Regions from separate parts of the Rhizobium sp. NLR16a genome, predicted to be linked through region 2. Evidence: riboswitches for the same ligand, from Rfam matches in the RefSeq annotation. Region 2 holds a riboswitch; the other holds the start of a gene.
What was found. A riboswitch is a leader RNA that binds a small molecule or an ion and turns the genes downstream of it on or off. The one in region 2 is predicted to bind FMN.

Region 1: linked by a shared signal. The riboswitch ahead of J7U39_RS05475 (6,7-dimethyl-8-ribityllumazine synthase) and the one ahead of J7U39_RS11455 (DMT family transporter) in region 2 are both predicted to bind FMN.

What each region holds. Positions count from the first base shown of each region.
Region 1 covers NZ_CP072865.1:1,178,131-1,188,710, reverse strand. The annotation lists gene J7U39_RS05525 (DUF899 family protein) at 1-642, shown strand, start outside; gene J7U39_RS05520 (hypothetical protein) at 648-983, shown strand; gene J7U39_RS05515 (LLM class flavin-dependent oxidoreductase) at 1,129-2,151, shown strand; gene J7U39_RS05510 (LysR family transcriptional regulator) at 2,334-3,239, shown strand; gene J7U39_RS05505 (MFS transporter) at 3,254-4,486, opposite strand; gene J7U39_RS05500 (helix-turn-helix domain-containing protein) at 4,483-5,133, opposite strand; gene J7U39_RS05495 (adenylate/guanylate cyclase domain-containing protein) at 5,320-6,417, opposite strand; gene J7U39_RS05490 (hypothetical protein) at 6,874-7,098, shown strand; gene J7U39_RS05485 (hypothetical protein) at 7,179-7,487, opposite strand; gene J7U39_RS05480 (SRPBCC family protein) at 7,661-8,107, opposite strand; FMN riboswitch at 8,571-8,713, shown strand; gene J7U39_RS05475 (6,7-dimethyl-8-ribityllumazine synthase) at 8,793-9,227, shown strand; gene J7U39_RS05470 (VOC family protein) at 9,528-10,217, shown strand; gene J7U39_RS05465 (DUF1194 domain-containing protein) at 10,350-10,580, opposite strand, start outside.
Region 2 covers NZ_CP072865.1:2,328,521-2,339,100, forward strand. The annotation lists gene J7U39_RS11450 (esterase-like activity of phytase family protein) at 1-247, opposite strand, end outside; gene J7U39_RS11455 (DMT family transporter) at 343-1,242, opposite strand; FMN riboswitch at 1,436-1,587, opposite strand; gene hupB (DNA-binding protein HupB) at 1,705-1,980, opposite strand; gene lon (endopeptidase La) at 2,187-4,604, opposite strand; gene clpX (ATP-dependent Clp protease ATP-binding subunit ClpX) at 5,003-6,280, opposite strand; gene clpP (ATP-dependent Clp endopeptidase proteolytic subunit ClpP) at 6,582-7,211, opposite strand; gene J7U39_RS11480 (GGDEF domain-containing protein) at 7,431-8,858, shown strand; gene J7U39_RS11485 (cytochrome P450) at 9,008-10,252, shown strand; gene J7U39_RS11490 (bifunctional diguanylate cyclase/phosphodiesterase) at 10,314-10,580, opposite strand, start outside.

The DNA.
Region 1 (10,580 bases), 1.2 Mb from region 2:
ACCGAAGGCGGCGGTGCTTCGCTGAAGGATCTCTTCGGCGGGCGTTCGCAGCTCCTGATCTATCATTTCATGTTCGGGCCGGATTACAGCGCCGGATGCCCCTCCTGCTCCTCGATCGCCGACGGCTTCAACGGTTTCTTCGTCCACCTGGAAAATCACGACGTCGCCTTCTGGGCGGTCTCGCGCGCGCCGCTTGCAAAGCTTGAGGCCTTCAAGCGGCGCATGGACTGGAGCTTTCCCTGGGCCTCGTCAGCCGGCAGCGATTTCAACGCCGATTTCAGCGTCTGGTTCAGCCCGGAGCAGCAGCGTCTCGGCGAGATCGAATACAACTACCGTCGCGAACCGCCCGCCCCCGAACCGCCGGCGGGCAAGACCGTGCCGGACTGGCAGTCGCGCGGCAGCGACGAACCCATCGTCCAGATCGCGTCCATGACCGGCACCGACGTTCCCACCTACACCCGCGACCGCCCCGGCGTCAGCGCTTTCGAACTCATCGATGGCGGCGTCTACCACAGCTATTCCAGTTATGCGCGCGGACTCGACGGGCTCTGGGGCGTGTACCAATGGCTGGACCGCGCGCCGAAGGGCCGCAACGAAACCGGCATCTGGTGGCGCCACCACGACCGCTACGGCAAGGAGTGACAACAATGGCGCTCTTCGCTCACGCCTCAAAACGGGCTGACGACGTCAGCCCCTCCCTCGGCACCGCGAGTTGGCTGTCGATCGCCGCCGCTGACGGACCCGCCGACGAGCCGGTCAAGCCCGCTCTCGCCGCCGCCGATTTTCTGTCTCTCGCCGCCGCCCCAACATTTGCGATCATGGCGCTGCTGACGGCAGTAACCGGCAGCGCCGACACGATCTGCACGACTACATCGGATGCCTTCCCGATCGGCGGGATGGTGCCGATGTACCTGCTGATGAGCGCCTTTCACCTGGCTCCCTGGCTGGGGCTTGCCAGCAGGCTGGGGCTGGGGTGCAGATGACGGTTCGGCGCCTCTGACATTGCTTCGCGTCCCGCTTGAGCAAACGCCTCCGGGAAAGCGCGCCGTTCTCTCTGGTTGTGATTGTCTTACGCACCGAAACTATGCCATGACCGATCCACTATGACGCAACGGATAAAGGTGCGACATGAAGAAGATCGGTTTTCTCTCGTTCGGGCACTGGACGCCCTCGCTTCAATCGCAGACGCGCTCGGCGGGCGATGCGCTGCTGCAGTCGATCGACCTTGCCGTGGCGGCCGAGGAGCTCGGCGCCGATGGTGCCTATTTCCGCGTGCACCATTTCGCCAGGCAGCTCGCAGCGCCTTTTCCGCTGCTGGCGGCCGTCGGCGCCAGGACCAACCGGATCGAAATCGGCACGGCCGTGATCGACATGCGCTACGAGAACCCGCTCTATATGGCCGAGGATGCCGGTGCTGCCGATCTCATCGCCGGGGGGCGGCTGCAACTCGGCATCAGCCGGGGCTCGCCCGAACAGGTGATCGACGGCTGGCGCCATTTCGGCTATGCGCCGCCGGAAGGTCAGAGCGAGGCCGACATGGCCAGGCATCATGCCGAAGTCTTCCTTGAGGTGCTGCGCGGCGAAGGCTTCGCCAAACCGAACCCGCGGCCGATGTTTCCGAATCCACCCGGCCTCCTGCGTCTCGAGCCGCATTCGGAAGGCCTGCGCGAGCGTATCTGGTGGGGGGCGAGCTCCAACGCCACCGCCGTCTGGGCCGCCAAGCTCGGCATGAACCTGCAGAGCTCAACACTGAAGGACGACGAAACCGGCGAGCCGTTCCACGTCCAGCAGGCCGACCAGATCCGCGCCTATCGTGAAGCCTGGAAGGCGGCCGGCCATACACGCGAACCGCGCGTTTCGGTCAGCCGCAGCATCTTCGCGCTCGTCGACGAACGTGACCGCGCCTATTTCGGCTTTGGCGGCGACGAAGGCGACAAGATCGGCTTCATCGACGAGAAGACCCGGGCGATCTTCGGCCGCAGCTACGCCGCCGAACCTGACGTGCTCATCAAGCAGCTTGCGGAAGACGAGGCGATTGCCGAGGCCGACACGCTGCTGCTCACCGTGCCAAACCAGCTCGGCGTCGCCTACAACGCCCACGTCATCGAAGCGATCCTCACCCACGTCGCTCCGGCGCTCGGCTGGCGCTGACAGCGAGGCTTGCGCGAGCCTTCAATAGAAGCGGTGGTGATGAGAAACGGCAGCTGTCGTCGGCCGCCATCATTTCGATGCACCCGTGACCTAACTGGCGCGGTCGACGTTGATGATGCGAGCCTTGAATCTGTCACATCGCGACCGACTTAAGGCTGCAGTCAAATCGCTCGAGTTGCCTAATGCCGCGCACGAACCTGAACGATATCCTGATCTTCATGGCCGTCGTCGATGCCGGAAGCTTTATCGCCGGCGGCCAGGCCATGGGCCTCTCCCGTTCGGCAGCGGGAAAGGCCGTCACCCGCCTGGAAGAGCGGCTCGGGGCGCGCCTGCTCAACCGGACAACGAGAACACTGAGCCTGACCGACGAAGGACGACTGTTCTACGAGCACGGGCTGCAGATCCTGGCATCGGTCGACGAGGCGGAGGCGAGCATTGCGGGGCAAAGCGGCACGCCGCGAGGCGTTCTCAGGCTTGCCGTTCCCGGTCTCTTCGGACGGCTCGTCGTCCTTCCCTTACTCGAAAAATATCTTCGCACCTGGCCCGACATGCAGGTCGAAGTGAACTTCACCGATCGCCCGGCCGACAACGTCGAAGATGGCTTCGATCTGGCGATCGAGATTGGCGCGACGCCATCGGCGGCCGACAGCCGGTTGATCGCGCGCGTGATCTCCAGTGACAAGGCGCGGCTCTGTGCCTCGCCCTCCTACCTCTCCGAACGCGGCATGCCTCGCGATATAGGGGATCTGGCGGCCCATGACTGCCTGTTCTTCACCAGCCGCGGCCAAAGGCAGGGCTGGCGCTTTCGCAGTGGTGGCGGCTGGATCAAGGCGCAGGGGCGCAGCCGCCTGAGGCTCGACAGCGGAGAAGCCGTTCGTGACGCCTGCATGGCCGGCCTCGGAATCGCCCTTCTTCCGCACTTCGTTGTCGCCGCCGAGTTGACCGCCGGTCGTCTCCGGCAGGTCCTGTCTGACCTCGAAACCGACGACACGAAGATCGTGGCGCTCTATCCCGACAAAGGCATGCTGGAGCCGCGAGTGCGCTGCTTCATCGATCTGTTGTTCGAGGAAATCGGAGGGCAAGGCTAGGGCCTGCGCGGGGCTCATGCCACGGCCTTGTCAAAACCGCGAAAGCTCTTGAGCGCCAGCGGAAAGAGGGTCGCAGCGAGGTAAGCGAGGCCGCAAAGGAGCAACGCCGCGCCAAGCCCGATCGTGCTGATCAGCGCGCCACCGACGAGGCCGCCGAAGGGGATGAGGGCAAAGCAGAGAGCGGTATTCATCGCCGTGACGCGGCCGGTCAGCGGTTTGGGGATGCGCTCGAAGATCACCGCCGACAGGATAGGGTTGAGGAAACCGGAGGCAAAGCCTGCGATTGCGAGCGTCGCAAAGACGGAGCCGAGCGGCGCATCCACCGCGAGCACCAGAAAGCGTGGACATCCGGTCAGGAGGAAAGCCACGGTATAGACGATCAGACGCGGCATGCGCTCGCCAATAACAGCGGCAATCGCCGCCCCCGCGACGGAAGCGCCGCAGAAGGCGGCGAACATCGCTCCGAGCAGCTCCGGCCCATGACCGGCGTTCTTCGTCCAGACGGGCAGCAGCACGGCGTGATAGGCTTGATCGAGCAGATTGGTGATCGCCACCATGGTGACAATACTGACGAGCACGGCATCGCTGCGCAGAAAGCGCCAGCCTCCCCGGAGATCGTCGAGATAGGATGACGCTGGCCGCGCGTCGGACGCGGCGAGGATCGCAGGAGTGCGGCGGATGCCCGGTATGCCAGTCGCAATGATTACGGTGGCCGCGGCAAAGGTGGCGGCGTTGACGATGAGCGCCTGCCCCGGGCCGATCAGCCCGATCAGCAAGCCGGCGCCGGCCGCGCCCATCGTCGAGGCCAGCCGCTCGATGGCGCTGGAGACGCCGGTCACCCGTTCGAGCGGCACATCGGCGAGAGCGGCGATATCGGGAACCATCGCCTGCTTGGCGGCGTCGGAGGGACCACGCAGCACACCCATGGCAAAGACAAGAGGCAGCAGCATCGGCACCGTCAACACGCCGAAGAGATCGAGAAGCGGAACGAGACCCACCACAGCCATGGAAGCGGCGTCGCAGATGATGGCGATGCGCTTGGCGCCGACCCGGTCGATCAGCGGCCCGCCGAGCGCTTTGGCGAGCACGTAAGGCAGCATCTCCATCATCGCCGTCAACCCGGTCAGCACCGGGCTGCCGGTGGCGCTCAGCACCAGCCAGGGAACGGCGACAGTCGAAAGCCGGGTGCCGGACAGCGATAGCGTCTCGGCGGCGGCGAGCGCGAGAAACGGCTTGCCCCTTCTCACGGCTCGTTATCCCGCTCGCGGTGCGGAACACGGCCTGGATAGGGGAAGGCGTGCAACATGACATAGAAGGGAACGATGTCAGGATTGCGAGACGCCGCCTCCCCCAACGGCGGGGCCTCCCGCATCGCTTCGAGAATGATATCGCTCAGCCGTTTCGTCAGGGCTTCGGCCTTTTCAGCGGTCATCGGGATGATGATGTCGTCGGCGGCCGTCGCCTTGCGCCATTTGGCCGGCAGCTCCGCATATTCCTCAAGCGCCTGCTGCATCTGGCCAACCTGCAGCGAGAGCGCCGCCTGATTGAAGGCGACATCGAGATCGAGCGCCTCCCCCTGCGTCTCGCTTGCGGGCACCGAGGTCAGCTCATGGCGCGCGCGCCACCAACGGTCGCGTCGTGAGCCATGCGGCGCCTCCTCGATGAAGCCATATTGGGCAAGCTGGCGCAGATGATAGCTGGTCGCGCCGCTGTTCAGGCCGAGCCGCGCGGCGAGCTGCGTCGCCGTGGCGGGGCCGTCGATCCTCAGCATGCCGAGCATGCGCAGGCGGACGGGGTGCGCCAGCGCCTTCAGTGCGGTGGGTTCGGGCACGACCCGGCTGACGGTCCGGGAGATGGCGGCATCTGGGGAGGGTCGGGGATTGTACTCATTCATGACCCAAGGATACAATCGCAAACATATCTTTGCAAATATTTCTTTGCAGACCTTTTCCGAAGGAGATTCGAAAACGATCTTCAGCGATGGCCAGGCTTGATCACACGCCTACGAGAATGATTCTTCTGCGCGGTTTGTGGGAAAACATGCCATGGCAGGTGAAGGCGGACAGCCCGATCTCAGGGTTCAAACCCCAGCCAAAGTGAAGATGGCGCAGGGCTCGGCGATGCCGCGCAGGGCATGCTCGCCGAGCGGCGTCAGCGCGGCCTCGGTATTCGCCGCCACGGCACCTGAGATCAGAACGCTGTGGCCGAGCGGCTTGCAGAGCCCTTCCAGCCGGCTGACCAGATTGACCGCCGGGCCGATGGCGGTGAAGTCAAGCCGGTCGGCGGCGCCGATATTGCCCCAGAGGATTTCGCCGAAATGCAGGGCGGCGCCGAAGGGCAGCGGCGCCAGCCCCTCAGCCTCGCGCATCCGATCGAGATGGATCATGCCGGCGCGGCTGGCGGCGACGGCCCGAAGCGCCGCCTCGCAGGCTTCTCGATCAGCCCGGGCCTCGTCACCGGAAGCGGCGGTGACGGGAAAGATCGCCAGCACGCCGTCGCCGATGAATTTCAGCACCTCGCCGCCGAAGGCGTGCACGGCGCCGGCGACGCGGTCGAAATAGGCGTCGAGCGCTGATATCATCGCCTGCGGCTCCGTCACCTGGGAAAGTGCGGTGAAATCCCGCAAATCGGCGCAGAGAAGAGCGGCGCGAATGGTTTCGCCGGTGCCGCGGGCAAGTGCACCGGACTGAACCCGAGCCGCACTGCGCCGGCCGAGATAGGCTTCAAGCAGTGCCGCCCGCGCCTCCCGCGCCGCAAGGGCCGCAAGCGGCGCGGCGGCAAAACGCGCGATCTCCTGCAGCCGCGCGGCTTCATCAGGAGAAAATTCGTCCGCCCCCGTCCTCCTGCCGACGCCCGCCCAGCCGAGCACAGCGCCGTCCCGCGAAGCTCCAATGCTCTCCTCCCAAACCGGCCCAAGCCCGGCCAGCCATTCGCGCCCGGCATCGCTTTGAGGTGGGGCGGCAAAACCCAACGCCTCGATGACGGCTCCGGTTTCGGCTCGCCACAGCCAGGTACGGCGCGCGATGATCGGATGCGGCACCGAAAGTGTCAGCGCGCCGCCGGAAAGCGCCAGGCCATCGGCCAGCAGCCGGCGCCCGAGCTCGGCCAGAAACCGTTCGGGACCGGGCGAAGCCGCAGCCTCGTCAATCAGCCAGGCAAGAGAGGAAGGCAGATCCATGGGTTAACATTGGCATTGCAACAGGACGTGGGCAACCCCGAGACATCAGCCCACGGACACTCCCGCGGCCTCTGAGGTGGTCTCCGGTATCCGCCTGTTGGCAACCAAAACCCCCGACGTCATCCTCGTCCTTGTGCCGAGGATCTGCGACGATCCAATTATGCATCTGAAAATAAACGGTTTTCGTTCAAACAACTGCCCTGGTCAGATACTCGGCACAAGGCCGGGCATGACGGAGGAGACTTTGTCGGCAACTGAGGACACCTCAGGTGTCCGGGGGATTTCCTTTCGGCACTTGCGCCAGCCGGGTCCCTCCGCACCCCTGTCAACCTCACCGTCCAACAACTCTGTGGAAAACCATTCACCACGGTGGAAAACAACCCAATAAACACTTTTAAATTGCGCGACATTGATTCGATTATGTGCCAGCCTGTCATTAGCGATTGAGGGGTTGCGATGGGCACGACATACTGGCCGAAAGACCCGCTTGACGGGAATGACATGACGCTGCTGACGTCGATCCTTCGACGCTGGTGCGAGCGCTATGGGATCGACTTTACAGCCGAGGAAAGCAAGCGGAAGGCGAAGGAACTCGTGGAATGGTTCGAGTTCGGCGTCAAGGATCCGGCCGAGCTTGAAGAGCTGATCGACGGAAAGCACTGGCTCGTCAGCCGCATTTGAGCGCATTCGTTATTTCAACGGATAAAGGCCGGGCGAAACATCGCACCGGCCCTCGTTTGTCTGCCTCTGTCAAAGGCTTTTTAGTAGTCATCCCGCCAGCGGCGTTCGCGGTCCCAGCGCCGCTCATAGCCCCAGCGCGGGCCATCCCAATCGCGATGACGCCGCTCCCAGCCCCAGCGGGGCGGACCGCCATAGAAAGCTACAGGCGGCGGGCGGTGCCAGTTGCGCCGGCATTCGCCCCAGCGGGTCAGGTGCCAACCGCGACCACAGGCGTAGTCGACCTTTGTGACAGTGCTCTCAACCTTGATTGCCCCGATCGGCATCGCCTGAGCCGTGCCGATCGAGAGGCTGCCAGCGAGCAAGGCAGCCGCGATAGAAAGTGCCTTCATCGAAAACTCCATTTCATCCAGCCGCAATCACCTTAGGACCGCCAAATTGAACTGGAGATGAACTGCACGTTCATGTTTGCGGACGAAAAAGCAGCACTTTTTTGACCGCGGCAAACCGTTCTTCCCGTAGCGTCAAGCGCTTGAGGGGCGTCCCGCCGCCTGCCGAAAACCGTTCATCTCCTGCCGTAAAATGGATCTGGACCGGGGTTGCGCCCGGCGGCGACCTCGGTGAGCCGTCCGAGGTAATGCGCCCAGCCTTCCTCGTGGCCAGCGCACTGCTCCGCACTCGGCAGGCCGCTATGGGTGAGCCGCAAAAGCGTCCCGCCTCCCTGTTCGATCAGGTCGATCTCGACCAGACTCGACCCGGGCGGCACCACCTCGCTGCCGTCCCAGCCGAAGCTGTAGGCAAGCCGATGCACCGGCACCACCTCGCGAAACGAGCCGCGCGCAAAACGGGCGCCGGTGACGTTGACGAGATAGAGCCCGCCGGGCTCCGGCTCGACCTCGGCCTCCGTCCCCATCCAGCGCAGGATCTTCTCCGGATCGGTCATCAGCGCAAACACCGCCGCCGGCGGCGCTGCAAGATGCGTCTCGCGGCGCACGACGAAAGATTCTGGCATCGCTCTCTCCCATGGTTGCTGCTCTACCCCTCAGTGAGGCGGAGCAGCATGCTTTTTCGACATGGATATTCCTCAGCAGAAGCATGTAGGCGGAAGGGCGTGCTCAACAAGGGTGGTGGAGCATGTGCCCTTCGCTGACGCTCAGCGCATTCGCTCCCATCGTCGCTCACCCCCTCATCTGCCCTGACGGGCTTCTTTTCCCCGCCGGGGCGAAGGGGAAGCAAGCCTCACGGTGACCATACCTACCGCAAACATCTCAAATGGAGCGAGGCGCCCGCCGCGATTCCCCTTCTCCCCAGCGGGGAAAAGAAGCCCGGCAGGCAGATGAGGGGCGGGGAGCGAAAGCGATGAACGCCTTGAGCTGCAGCGAAAGGCAAATGGCCATATTAGAGGACACACCAACGCACCCATCCGGAAACCATCTTACCCTATTGCCAGCCCGCCGCCTTGCCCCTATTGTCCGCGCCGTTCTCAGGGCGGGGTGAAAGTCCCTACCGGCGGTATGCAGTTTCGATTGCGAGCCCGCGAGCGCCTTCCTCGGAAGGGTCAGCAGATCAGGTGAGATGCCTGAGCCGACGGTCATAGTCCGGATGAAAGAGAACGTGCGCTGCTGCTGCCCTCCGGGCTGGCGGCGGATGCTCGTGATCGCCTTGGGTGATGTGTCTGTACGCCAAAGGAGATTACCATGACACCCACCCGTTATGCCTTCGTCAAAGCCGGCTGGCACGCCGATATCGTCGACCGTGCGCTTGAAGGCTTCCAACAGCTTGTTCCCGCCGAACAGATCGACATATTCGATGTCCCCGGCGCTTTCGAAATGCCGCTTTTGTCGCGCGATCTTGCCGCGACCGGACGTTACGCCGCCGTCATCGCCGCTGCCTTCGTCGTCGACGGCGGGATCTACCGCCACGAATTCGTCGCCCAGGCCGTCGTCGACGGCCTGATGCGTGCCGGCATGGATACGGGCGTGCCGGTGCTATCCGTTTCGCTGACACCGCACCAGTATCAGGAGACGGAACACCATACCCAGATCTATCGCGCGCACTTCGTCGAGAAAGGCCGCGAGGCGGCACGCGCCGCCCTGATGATCGGCAAAACGCGCGCCGCCCTTGCGGCATAGAAGCCCGCGCGACAGGCGCAGGATCGGTCCGCTATCCCCCAACTGACGAAGTCGGCCAACCGCTCTTTCGTCATGCTCGGGTTTGTCCCGAGCATCTACATCAGGTGCAGCAGATCATCGGCCAAGGCCGAGGACGACGCCAAATAGAGGACGGGCTTGTCGACAAACTGACGGCGGGAGAAGCCCGCCGTCTTCTCCAACAGCAGAATAATTGATTCGACGCCCACCCCACGCTGTGGTCCACTCGATCCCGACATGTATCGCCATTCTTAATGCGTCCAAACCTCAAGGGAGCTGAAGATGAGCAATGCAATGCGCAGTGAAACCCCCATCGAAATTCCAGAAACACGGCCGATCGACACCAAGCTCGAAGTGGTCGTCATCCCCGTTTCCGACGTCGACCGCGCCAAACGCTTTTATGAGAACCTGGGCTGGAGGCTCGACGCCGACTTTGCCAATGATGTCGATTTCCGGGTGATTCAGTTCACCCCGCCGGGCTCCGGCTGCGCCATCATCTTCGGCAGGAACGTCACGGCCGCCGCCCCCGGCTCAGCGCAAGGGCTCTACCTGATCGTCTCCGACATCGAGGCCGCGCGGCGCGATCTCATCGCCCGCGGCGTCGAGGTGAGCGAGGTCTTCCACGACGCATCGGGCGTCTATGCCGGCACGGACGAGCCCTATCTCTTCGGCCGCCTGCGCGTCGCCGGCCGCGACCCCGAGCACCGCAGCTACCGTTCCTTCGCCTCCTTCAAGGATCCGGATGGCAACGGCTGGTTGTTTCAGGAAGTCACCACCCGCCTGCCGGGACGCATCGACGCCGATGAGACGGCCTTCTCGACATCGAGCGACCTTGCGGCGGCACTCCGCCGCGCCGCCCAAGCCCACGGCGAACACGAGAAACGCAACGGCGGCAAGCATGACGAGAACTGGCCGGACTGGTACGCCGAATACATGGTCAGCGAGCAGGCCGGCAGGCAGCTGCCGTTGTAGGTTGCGGCGACAGACGCTGGGAGTACCCGCTTCGCCTTCGAGCCCCTCAGGGCGAGGCTTCTTTCCTTTCTAGGGGTGCCATGCGGCACCCCCGTCTCTGCTCGTCCCAAGTCGCGCGCCATAGCCCGCACCTCATCGATCAAATATATCCCGCCACTGCTTCTCGCCGATCAGACAATCCGTCGTCGGCGCGTCGGCGGCGATCCTCTCCACCCCAGGCGACGGGGAAATGCCGCTGATCTCGAGCACCAGCTTTCGGCGCACGGCGATGGCGAAATCCTCGATCTTGTTGACCGGCAGCACGAAGCTGCCGGGGCCGCCGATCACGCAATCGGCATAATATTTGTCGAGCCCGCCGGGTGC
Region 2 (10,580 bases):
TGGCGTCGGTGATGTCGATGAAGCCGATCGCACCGAACGGGCTGTCGCTATAGATCAGGGTGTTGCCGTCGTCGGTCGCGGTGATTATTTCTGCGGATGTCGGCGACAGCTTGTCCTTGTCACCAGGCAGGTTCTGAGCGACCGGGAAAGAGGCGATGCGGTTGAAAACCGGCTCGGCCGCAGCCGGGAAGGCCACGGATGCGAGAAGCACGGCAGCGAGCGCTGCCTTGCGGGATGAAACTGTCATGGAAACCCCCAATGTCCAAAAAGATCGAACAGAGGGGTTTTGCGGGACCGCTATGACAGAGACATGACAGCCCCCAAAATTTCAGAGGGTCGGCGTCAGGCTGCCTGTTTTTCCCGACGCATCTCGTTCCTCATGATGAAGAGCGACGCGGAAAGAATGAGTGCAGCGCCCAGCCACAGATAGCCGGCGGGCGCATAGCCGAAGAACAGCCAGCCGGCGAGCACGTTGAGCGGCAGCTTCAGGTCATCGAAGGGCTGGACATAGGCGGCGTCGGCGCTGGCATAGGCAAGGGTCAGCAGATACTGCGCCACGACCGTCAGGAGGCCTGCCAGAAGGAAGAGCGCGAGTGTCGTGCCTGGCGGCACTGCGAAGCCCGCAGCAAGCGCCAGACCGCCGTTGATCGGCGTCAGCAGCACCAACAACCAGACGATGATGGTCTCCGGCCTCTCGATACCGGTCAGGCTCTTGGTGATGAGCGACGAGGCACCCCAGAGCAGTGCCGAGAGTACCGGCAGGAGCGCTGCCCAGGTGAAGCTGTCCGACCATGGCTGGAGGATGATCATGGCGCCGGCAAAGCCGACACCGGTCGCTGCCCAGCGGGCCGCGCCGACGCGCTCACCGAGGAACAGGCGGGCACCGAGAATGATGAAGAAGGGTGAGGTCATGACCAGCGCGATCGCCTGCCAGATCGGCACTGAGGCAAGACCGGAAACCCAGGCCTCGACGCCGAGCGCGGCAAAGACGACGCGCACGACGTGCCGCCAGGGATAGTTCGTACGCATAGCCTCAAGGCCGGATTTGCGCAGGAAGGGCAAGGAGAAGAGGAAGGCGAAGGCATATTGCCAGAAAGCAGCAGAGGCTGGCGGAAAGGCGAGCTTCATGGTCAGCCATTGGGTGACGACGTTGAGCAGCGAGAAAGCGACGCCTCCAAGCACCATGAAAGCAGCGCCAGCAAAGGCGCGGGAACGCTGCATTGTAAGGGAATTCTGATTCATGTCTTCCACCCAGAACTACAGCGCCGCGCGTCTTTCCAGACGCGCAAAGGACGCTGTAGCGCTTTTAATTGCTGCATAATTTCATCCTCAAATCGATTCCGATTTAGGGAATTATGCAGGCGACCAACATAAATCAGGACGCATGAGGCGACGGCGCGCAGACGCCGGCAGTCCCCTGCCCGCTCGCGGCCATGCTCATTCTCTTTCATCCGGACTATACCGTCGGCTCCGGAATCGCACCGGATCTGCTGACCCTTCCCCGGCCAAAGCCTCGGAAGGCGCTCGCGGGCTCGGGCCGCAGCCCTTACCGCCGGTGGGGACTTTCACCCCGCCCTGAGAACAGCACCGTTCGTAAAACAAAGCGCTGCCTGCGGCAAGCGGCAAAACAAAAAGGGGTCCGGCGCGCCGAACCCCTCGAAATCCTGCTCAACCGTTCTCGTTTACGGCCGGCGGACGATCAAATCAGCCGTTGACGGCGTCCTTCAGGCCCTTGCCGGGCGTGAACTTCGGAACGTTGCGAGCCGGGATATCGACTTCAGCGCCGGTCGACGGGTTACGGCCCTTCGTTGCAGCGCGATGAGAAACGGTGAAGCTGCCGAAACCAGCGAGGCGGATGTCGCCCTTGTTCTTGAGTTCGGCCTGGACAACGTCAAAAACCGCGTCAACAGCGGAAGCCGCGTCAGACTTCGTCAGTCCTGCCTTTTCGGCGACTGCGGACACGAGTTCATTCTTGTTCATGTTTCCACCCCTTTCTAAATGGTATGAAACGACTCAAATCTAAGCTAGGCGCAGATTAGGTTTCATCAGGCCCGCCGGGAACCCAAAAGCCCTGCAAATCAAGGAAAAGCAAGCGTCTCCATGACGTTTTCACAAAAAAGGCTGGCGTTTCCGCCAGCCTTTTTGCGTCTTTTGCGCCAATAGGGCACAAATGTGGCAAATGCCACTCAATGCGCTATGGTTGCGCCCGTGTCATCGAGGCCTTCGACCGAAGTGATGACGGGCGTTTCCACCGTCCCATCCCACTCGATCGGCTCCGGCCGCCGGATCAGCGCGTGCTTGATCACCTCGCCCATCCGCGAGACCGGAATGATCTCCATGTTGTTCTTCACATTGTCCGGAATCTCCGCCAGGTCCTTGGCGTTCTCCTCCGGAATCAGCACCTTCTTGATGCCGCCGCGAAGCGCTGCTAGCAGCTTTTCCTTGAGGCCGCCGATCGGCAGCACACGGCCGCGGAGGGTGATTTCACCGGTCATGGCCACATGCTTGTTGACCGGGATGCCGGTCATGATCGAGACAATGGCGGTTGCCATGGCGACACCGGCCGACGGGCCATCCTTCGGCGTCGCCCCTTCCGGCACGTGCACGTGGATGTCGTTCTTTTCGAACATAGGCGGTTCGATGCCGAAATCGACAGCGCGCGAGCGGACATAGGAGGCCGCCGCCGAGATCGATTCCTTCATGACGTCCTTCAGATTGCCGGTAACCGTCATGCGGCCCTTGCCCGGCATCATCACACCTTCGATGGTCAGCAGCTCGCCGCCGACTTCCGTCCAGGCAAGACCGGTCACGACGCCGACCTGATCCTCGCCCTCGGCCTCGCCATGGCGGAAGCGCGGGACGCCGAGATAGTCGGCGATGTTGGCGGCCGTCACGTGAACGGACTTCGTCTTGCCCTTGATGATCTCGGTGACCGCCTTGCGGGCGAGCTTCATCAATTCGCGTTCGAAGCTACGGACACCTGCTTCGCGGGTATACTGCTGGCTGATTGCCATCAGGGCATCGTCGCTGACCGAGAATTCTTCCGGCTGCAACGCATGTTCCTTGATGGCCTTCGGCAACAGGTGCCGCTTGGCGATCTCGCGCTTTTCATCCTCGGTGTAGCCGGCGATACGGATGATTTCCATGCGGTCCATCAGCGGCGCCGGAATGTTCAGCGTATTCGCCGTCGTGATGAACATCACGTCGGAGAGGTCGTATTCGACTTCCAGGTAATGGTCCATGAAGGTCGAGTTCTGCGCCGGATCGAGCACTTCGAGCAGGGCCGAGGACGGATCGCCGCGGAAGTCCATGCCCATCTTGTCGATTTCATCGAGCAGGAAGAGCGGGTTGGACTTCTTCGCTTTCTTCATCGACTGGATGACCTTGCCGGGCATCGAGCCGATATAGGTGCGGCGGTGACCGCGGATTTCGGCTTCGTCGCGAACGCCGCCGAGCGCCATGCGGACATACTCACGGCCGGTCGCCTTGGCGATCGACTGGGCCAGCGAGGTCTTGCCGACGCCCGGAGGGCCGACGAGGCAGAGGATCGGGCCTTTGATCTTGGTGGCACGCGCCTGCACGGCCAGATATTCGACGATGCGCTCCTTGACCTTGTCGAGACCGAAGTGATCGGCTTCGAGGATCTTCTCGGCATTGTTGAGGTCGGCCTTGATCTTCGACTTCTTGCCCCACGGGATGCCGAGCAGCCAATCGAGATAATTGCGCACGACGGTGGCTTCCGCCGACATCGGGCTCATCTGGCGCAGCTTCTTCAGCTCCGCCTCGGCCTTTTCACGGGCTTCCTTGGACAGCTTGGTCTTGGCGATGCGCTCTTCCAGTTCGCTCATCTCGTCGCGGCCTTCCTCGCCGTCACCGAGCTCCTTCTGGATCGCCTTCATCTGCTCATTGAGGTAGTATTCGCGCTGGGTCTTCTCCATCTGGCGCTTGACGCGCGAGCGGATGCGCTTTTCGACCTGCAGGACCGAGATCTCGCCTTCCATGAAGCCGAGAGCCTTTTCGAGACGCTGCTTGACGCTGGTCGTCTCCAGCATCTCCTGCTTCTCGGTGATCTTGATCGACAGATGCGAGGCGACCGTATCGGCGAGCTTGGAATAGTCGTCGATCTGGCTGGCGGCGCCGACCACTTCGGGCGAAATTTTCTTGTTGAGCTTCACATAGCTTTCGAATTCGGAGACGACCGAGCGCGACAACGCTTCCAGCTCGACCGGATCGTCATGGGGCTCCTCGAGCACATGGCCGAGCGCCTCGTAGAAATCCTCGCGGCTGGTATAGGTGTCGATCTCGGCGCGAGCGCGGCCTTCGACGAGAACCTTGACGGTGCCGTCGGGCAGCTTCAGGAGCTGCAGCACGTTGGCCACCGTGCCGACATTGTGAATCGCCGAAGGGTCCGGATCATCGTCGCTGGCGTTGATCTGCGTCACCAGCATGATCTGCTTGTCCGAGCCCATGACTTCTTCGAGCGCACGGATCGATTTTTCCCGTCCGACGAACAGCGGCACGATCATATGCGGGAACACCACGATGTCGCGCAAAGGCAAAACAGGGTAGGCGGTGCTGCTCGCTACAGACGTTTTCTTCGTCATTTTTTTGTCCTTTCCATCGTCCCGTTACCGGGCTCTCTGCACGGCCGCTTGGGACCGGCCGGCTCTCACTTGGCTCTACAAGTGGAGGTTCTGACTACGCTTTTCAAGCCACGCTAACGCCCGCGTTCCCCGGACGTGACAGCTTTATTACAACGGAACGCCAACACTATGAAGCGCGTGGCTGGACCGGCGCTTACCACTTCCGACCAGGCTAAAATACAACGTCGGCAACAGGCTTACGAGATCATCGCATCATTGCCAAGCATCACCCTTGCACAACATCGGCAAAGGCATATCCGGTCCCCACTGCAAATACTAACAGCGCCTCGCATGGTTTTTCAAATAGAAAGGGGCCCGCCAATGGCAAGCCCCCAAAAGAATCGTGCGAAAGTCCAAGGTCACGCCGACGCGTTGGCCTTTTCTTCCTGGCGATCGGCATAGATGTAAAGCGGACGGGCCGAACCGCGCACCACTTCCTCGGAGATGACGACCTCGCGCACGCCTTCCAGCGTCGGCAGTTCGAACATCGTGTCGAGCAGGATCTTCTCCATGATCGAGCGAAGGCCGCGGGCACCGGTTTTGCGCACAATCGCCTTGCGGGCGATTTCGCGCAGCGCGTCCTCGTGGAAGGTCAGTTCGACGTCTTCCATCTCGAACAGGCGCTGATACTGCTTGATCAGCGCGTTCTTCGGCTCGGACAGGATCTGGATCAGCGCATCCTCGTCGAGATCCTCGAGCGTCGCCAGAACCGGCAGACGGCCGATGAATTCCGGGATGAGGCCGAACTTGACCAGATCTTCCGGCTCCAGTTCGCGCAGGACTTCGCCGACGCGGCGGTCGTCCTGGGCCTTGACGGTCGCGCCGAAGCCGATCGAGGTCTTCTCGCCACGGGCGGAGATGATCTTGTCGAGACCGGCGAAAGCGCCGCCGCAGATGAATAGGATGTTCGTCGTGTCGACCTGCAGGAATTCCTGCTGCGGGTGCTTGCGGCCGCCCTGCGGCGGGACGGAAGCGACCGTGCCTTCCATGATCTTCAGAAGCGCCTGCTGGACGCCCTCGCCCGAGACGTCGCGGGTGATCGACGGATTGTCGGACTTGCGCGAAATCTTGTCGACTTCGTCGATGTAGACGATGCCGCGCTGGGCGCGCTCGACATTGTAGTCGGCCGCCTGCAGGAGCTTCAAGATGATGTTTTCGACGTCCTCACCGACATAGCCGGCTTCCGTCAGCGTCGTCGCATCGGCCATCGTGAAGGGAACGTCGATGATGCGGGCCAGGGTCTGGGCAAGATAGGTCTTGCCGCAGCCGGTCGGTCCGACCAGCATGATGTTCGACTTCGCCAGCTCGACTTCGCCGTTCTTGGAGGCGTGCGCCAGGCGCTTGTAATGGTTGTGAACGGCAACCGACAGGATCTTCTTCGCCTGGCGCTGGCCGATGACATATTCGTCGAGGACCTTGATGATGTCCTGGGGCGTCGGAACGCCGTCGCGGGACTTGACCATCGAGGACTTGTTTTCCTCGCGGATGATGTCCATGCACAATTCGACGCATTCATCGCAGATGAAGACGGTCGGTCCGGCAATCAGTTTCCGGACTTCGTGCTGGCTCTTTCCGCAGAACGAACAATAGAGGGTGTTCTTGGAGTCGCCGCCGTTGCTGCCGCTGACCTTGCTCATATCATTTTCCTTCCAGCACGCCGCATTTCAAGGCGAAATCGCGGTCCACTCTATCAGCTCCTGGCGGCACTCCGTTTCCGGAGCCTTTGCCGAGAAGGGCTTCAGGGGCTACGAACCGGTCCCAATCAACCATGTTCGGGTTCCGGCGGCAACGAATCCCCTTCGAATGCCAAATGCTATGTCATAAAAATTCAACATAGCATTAATAGTTACTATTAGCGTCTTCGCCGCCAGATGAAAGCCTTGTTCGATCACAAATGAGATAGAACTGTGGCGGCAAAAACACCATCCCAATTAATTACTAGGCCTGCTCGCCTTCCATCTCGAGGCGCGACGTCAAAACCTTGTCGATCACGCCCCAGCCCTGGGCCTCGTCCGCATCCATGAAATGGTCACGATCGAGGGTCTTTTCAACTTCCTCGTAGCTGCGGCCGGTGTGCTTGACGTAGACTTCGTTCAGGCGGCGCTTCATCTTGAGGATGTCGCGGGCGTGGCGCTCGATGTCCGAGGCCTGGCCCTGGAAGCCGCCCGAGGGCTGATGAACCATGATGCGGGAATTCGGGGTGGCGAAGCGCATGTCCTTATGGCCGGCCGCCAACAGCAGCGAACCCATGGACGCCGCCTGGCCGATGCAGAGCGTCGACACAGCAGGTTTGATGAACTGCATCGTGTCGTAGATCGCCATGCCGGCGGTGACGACGCCACCGGGAGAATTGATGTAGAGAGCGATTTCCTTCTTCGGGTTTTCGGCCTCGAGGAAAAGCAACTGGGCGCAGACGAGAGTCGCCATGTGATCCTCGACGGCGCCGGTCAGGAAGATGATGCGTTCCTTCAACAGGCGGGAATAGATGTCGTAGGAGCGTTCACCGCGGTTGGTCTGTTCCACGACCATCGGCACGAGGGCCATTGCGGTATCAACTGGGTTTCTCATGTGCGTCCTTTGTCAACGTCATGCCGGCAGGCCGGGAATCAAAGAAAATGTCTTATCCCTACATAGAGTGTCCCTGCCCTCCTCTTCAAGACACGCATTGGGATAACGTTAAGAAGGAGGGCAAGGCCGCAGGGCTTCGACGCCGGCAGCCTCTTTCTCGCAAACGCCTGTTGGCCGCGAGCCCTCGATGTCGACTCCCCGGCTTTTCTCCATGACAGGATGAAGGAAAGGTTACTCCATTCGACAGCGCTCATGCACGTTTACTCAACGGAAAGCCTATCGCCAGATACCGGCCGAAAATCATGCCGCAGTGCAGCGACATTAAGGAACTGGCGAGCTTCCTCCGCAAGGATGCGGGCCAACAGACAGGTCGACGGGCAAGGGGTTGCTGCCGTGTTCAATATCGCTACGGGTCTCGCCATCTGGTGTTCGGAGGCCATGACGCTCGCTTTGGTGCTTTTCGTCGCCTGGCGCCACAATGTCAGGAACGAAGCCTATCTCTATTGGGGCCTCGGCTTCTTTCTGACCGCCATCGGCTTTGCGATGATCTCGCTGCGCAGCGAAATCCCCAGCCTGCTTTCCATCGAGGTGGGCAATGCCATCGCGCTGCTCGGCCAGAGCGCCTGGGTGGCGGGCTTTCTGGCGCTCGACCGCAAAAAGATCGAATGGTGGGCTCTGCTGCCGCCGGCAATCTGGCTTGCCGGGGTCTTTTTGCCCTGGGTCAACACCGATTATTCCAACCGCGTCGTGCTCTATAATCTCGCTTCTGCGACGGGTGCCACGGCATTGGCCATGGCGGTCGCCGCCGGCGACATGCGCCGCGAGCGCACCCGCATCAAGCTGATGGGGGTGTTCGTTATCCAGGGCTGCCTGTGTTTCGGCTCGGCGCTGACGATGGCGGTGACGCTGCCAAGCGATATCGAGGCGACCAATCTCGGCGGTGTCTCCGCCATGGCAAGCGCCTTCTTGCTCACCATCGCCTTCGCGCTCACTTGCCGACTGGTCATGGAACGCTCCGAACGGCATCTACGCGCGATGACGCTGACCGATTCCCTGACCGGCGTGCTCAACCGTCGTGGCCTGCTCGGCTATTTCGAGTCCATCCAGGAGAGAGCCCATAGCGAGCAGCGGCAGGTCGCGGTGATCCTTTTCGACCTCGATCATTTCAAGCGCGTCAACGACCGCTTCGGCCATCAGTCCGGCGACGCCGTGCTCACCGCCTTCGCTCGCATGGCCCGGCAATATATTCCAAACAACATCTTCGGCCGCATGGGCGGCGAGGAATTCGCCGCCTTCGCGAGCGTCACAGACCAGACGGAAGCCGAGGCGATCGCCGAAGCGATCCGCACCGAATTCTGCCGCCTTCCCGTCAGCACTGGCGAAGCGATCGTTCCGGTCACGGTCAGCATTGGCGTCGCCCTCGCCTCCTCGATCGACGCCAATATCGACAAGCTGATCTCGGCCGCCGACCGAGCCCTCTATGCGGCCAAAGCCGCCGGCCGCAATTGCACGGTCACCTTCGGCGAAGAGGAAGCGGCGGCCCCGGCGCCGGCCACGCCGAGCACCACCGCCGGCGAACTCGTGCCGACGGTCGACGACCAGGTCGAGGCGCTGCGGCGCATGGGCGCCCTGTCACGGGCCAGTTAGCCGTAAGTCAAAAAAAGCAGAATCAATCCCCGGGCTTAGACACAGATCTTAAAGCCGTTGGCGCATTCAGATCGGGCGCTCCTGGTTCCGTGCCCAACACGCCTCTCCACATCTTTTCGAGGGCCGGTAAATCCGCTAAGCCTCGGTTCATGACGTTACCGCCCTTCCTTTCGATCGACCCTGCCCTCCGCCATGTCTCGCTGGACGCCCGCAATCCGGCCTTCTACGGCAACCCGAATGCCGTTTACGCCGCGCTCCACGCCCATTGTCCGACCTTCTACTGGACCGAGCAGAAACAGTGGTTCTTCACCGGCTACGACCATGTGAACGCGCTGCTGCGCGACCGCCGCTTCGGCCGGCAGATCCTGCATATCGCCAGCCGCGAGGAACTCGGCCTTGCCGAGCCGATGGCGCATCTTGAAAGTTTCGATCTCTCGGAACGTTATTCCCTGCTCGAGCTCGAACCACCCGAGCACACGCGGCTGCGCACGCTCGTCAATCGCGCCTTCGTCTCCCGCCATGTCGAGAAGATGAAGCCGGAGCTTGTCGAGCTTGCCAACCGGCTGATCGACGGCTTCGCGCAGAAGGGCGAGGTCGAGCTGCTCTCGGCCTTTGCCGACATCATCCCGGTGACGATGATCGCGCGGATGATCGGCATCCCGGAGGAGATGGGGCCGCAACTGCTCGCCTGGTCGCATGCCTATGTGCGCATGTACATGTTCGGCCGCACGCGCCGGCAAGAAGAAGAGGCCGAACGGGCCGCCAGAGAATTTTCCGACTATGTCAGAGTAGTGATCGCTGAACGCCGGGCCGAGCCGCGCGATGACCTGCTGACCCACATGATCCACACGGAGCACAAGGGTCAGTACCTCACCGAGGAGGAGCTCATTTCAACGACGATCGTGCTGCTCAATGCCGGCCATGAAGCGACCGTGCACCAGATCGGCAACTCCGTACACACCATCCTCGACAGCGGCTGCGATCCGGCAGAACTCTTCCGGGATGAAGCGGCGACGGAGCGCACCGTCGAGGAAACCCTGCGTATCTGCGCGCCCGTCCACATCTTCCAGCGCTGGGCGCTCGAGCCCGCTGAGATCGACGGCGTTTCCTTCAGGCGCGGCGACAAGGTAAGCCTCATCCTCGCCGCCGCCAATCTCGACCCGGCGAAATTCACCGACCCCCTCGCCTTCCGGCCAGACCGAAACGAGGCGCCGAACCTCTCCTTCGGCGCCGGCATCCATTTCTGCATCGGCGCACCGCTGGCTCGGCTGGAGCTCAACGTCGTCCTGCCGATCCTGTTCGAACGGCTTTCCGGCCTCAGGCTGGCGAAGACGCCCGTCGTCAAGGACGTCTATCATTTTCACGGGCTCGACCGGCTGGATCTCCGGTGGTGATCGGCGCCGGTCGGCAGATCAGCGGAAGCTCTGCGCGGCGTGCTTGTGCGATCTCGCGGCATTACGCTGCCTGTTCTTGAAGCTTGCTGGATATGTCGAGCGCCGACATGGGTTTTCCGATCAAATAGCCTTGCAGTTGGTCGCAGCCGGCCTCCCGCAAGATCGCCGCCTGGCGGATATTCTCGATGCCTTCCGCGGTCACGGGAATCTGCAGAGCGGTCGCCAAAGCGATGGTCGCCTTGAGAACATCGGCGCCATTGGAGGCCTGGTCGAGAGCGGAGACCAGCGAGCGATCGATCTTCATCCGATCAAAGCCGAACTGCCGCAA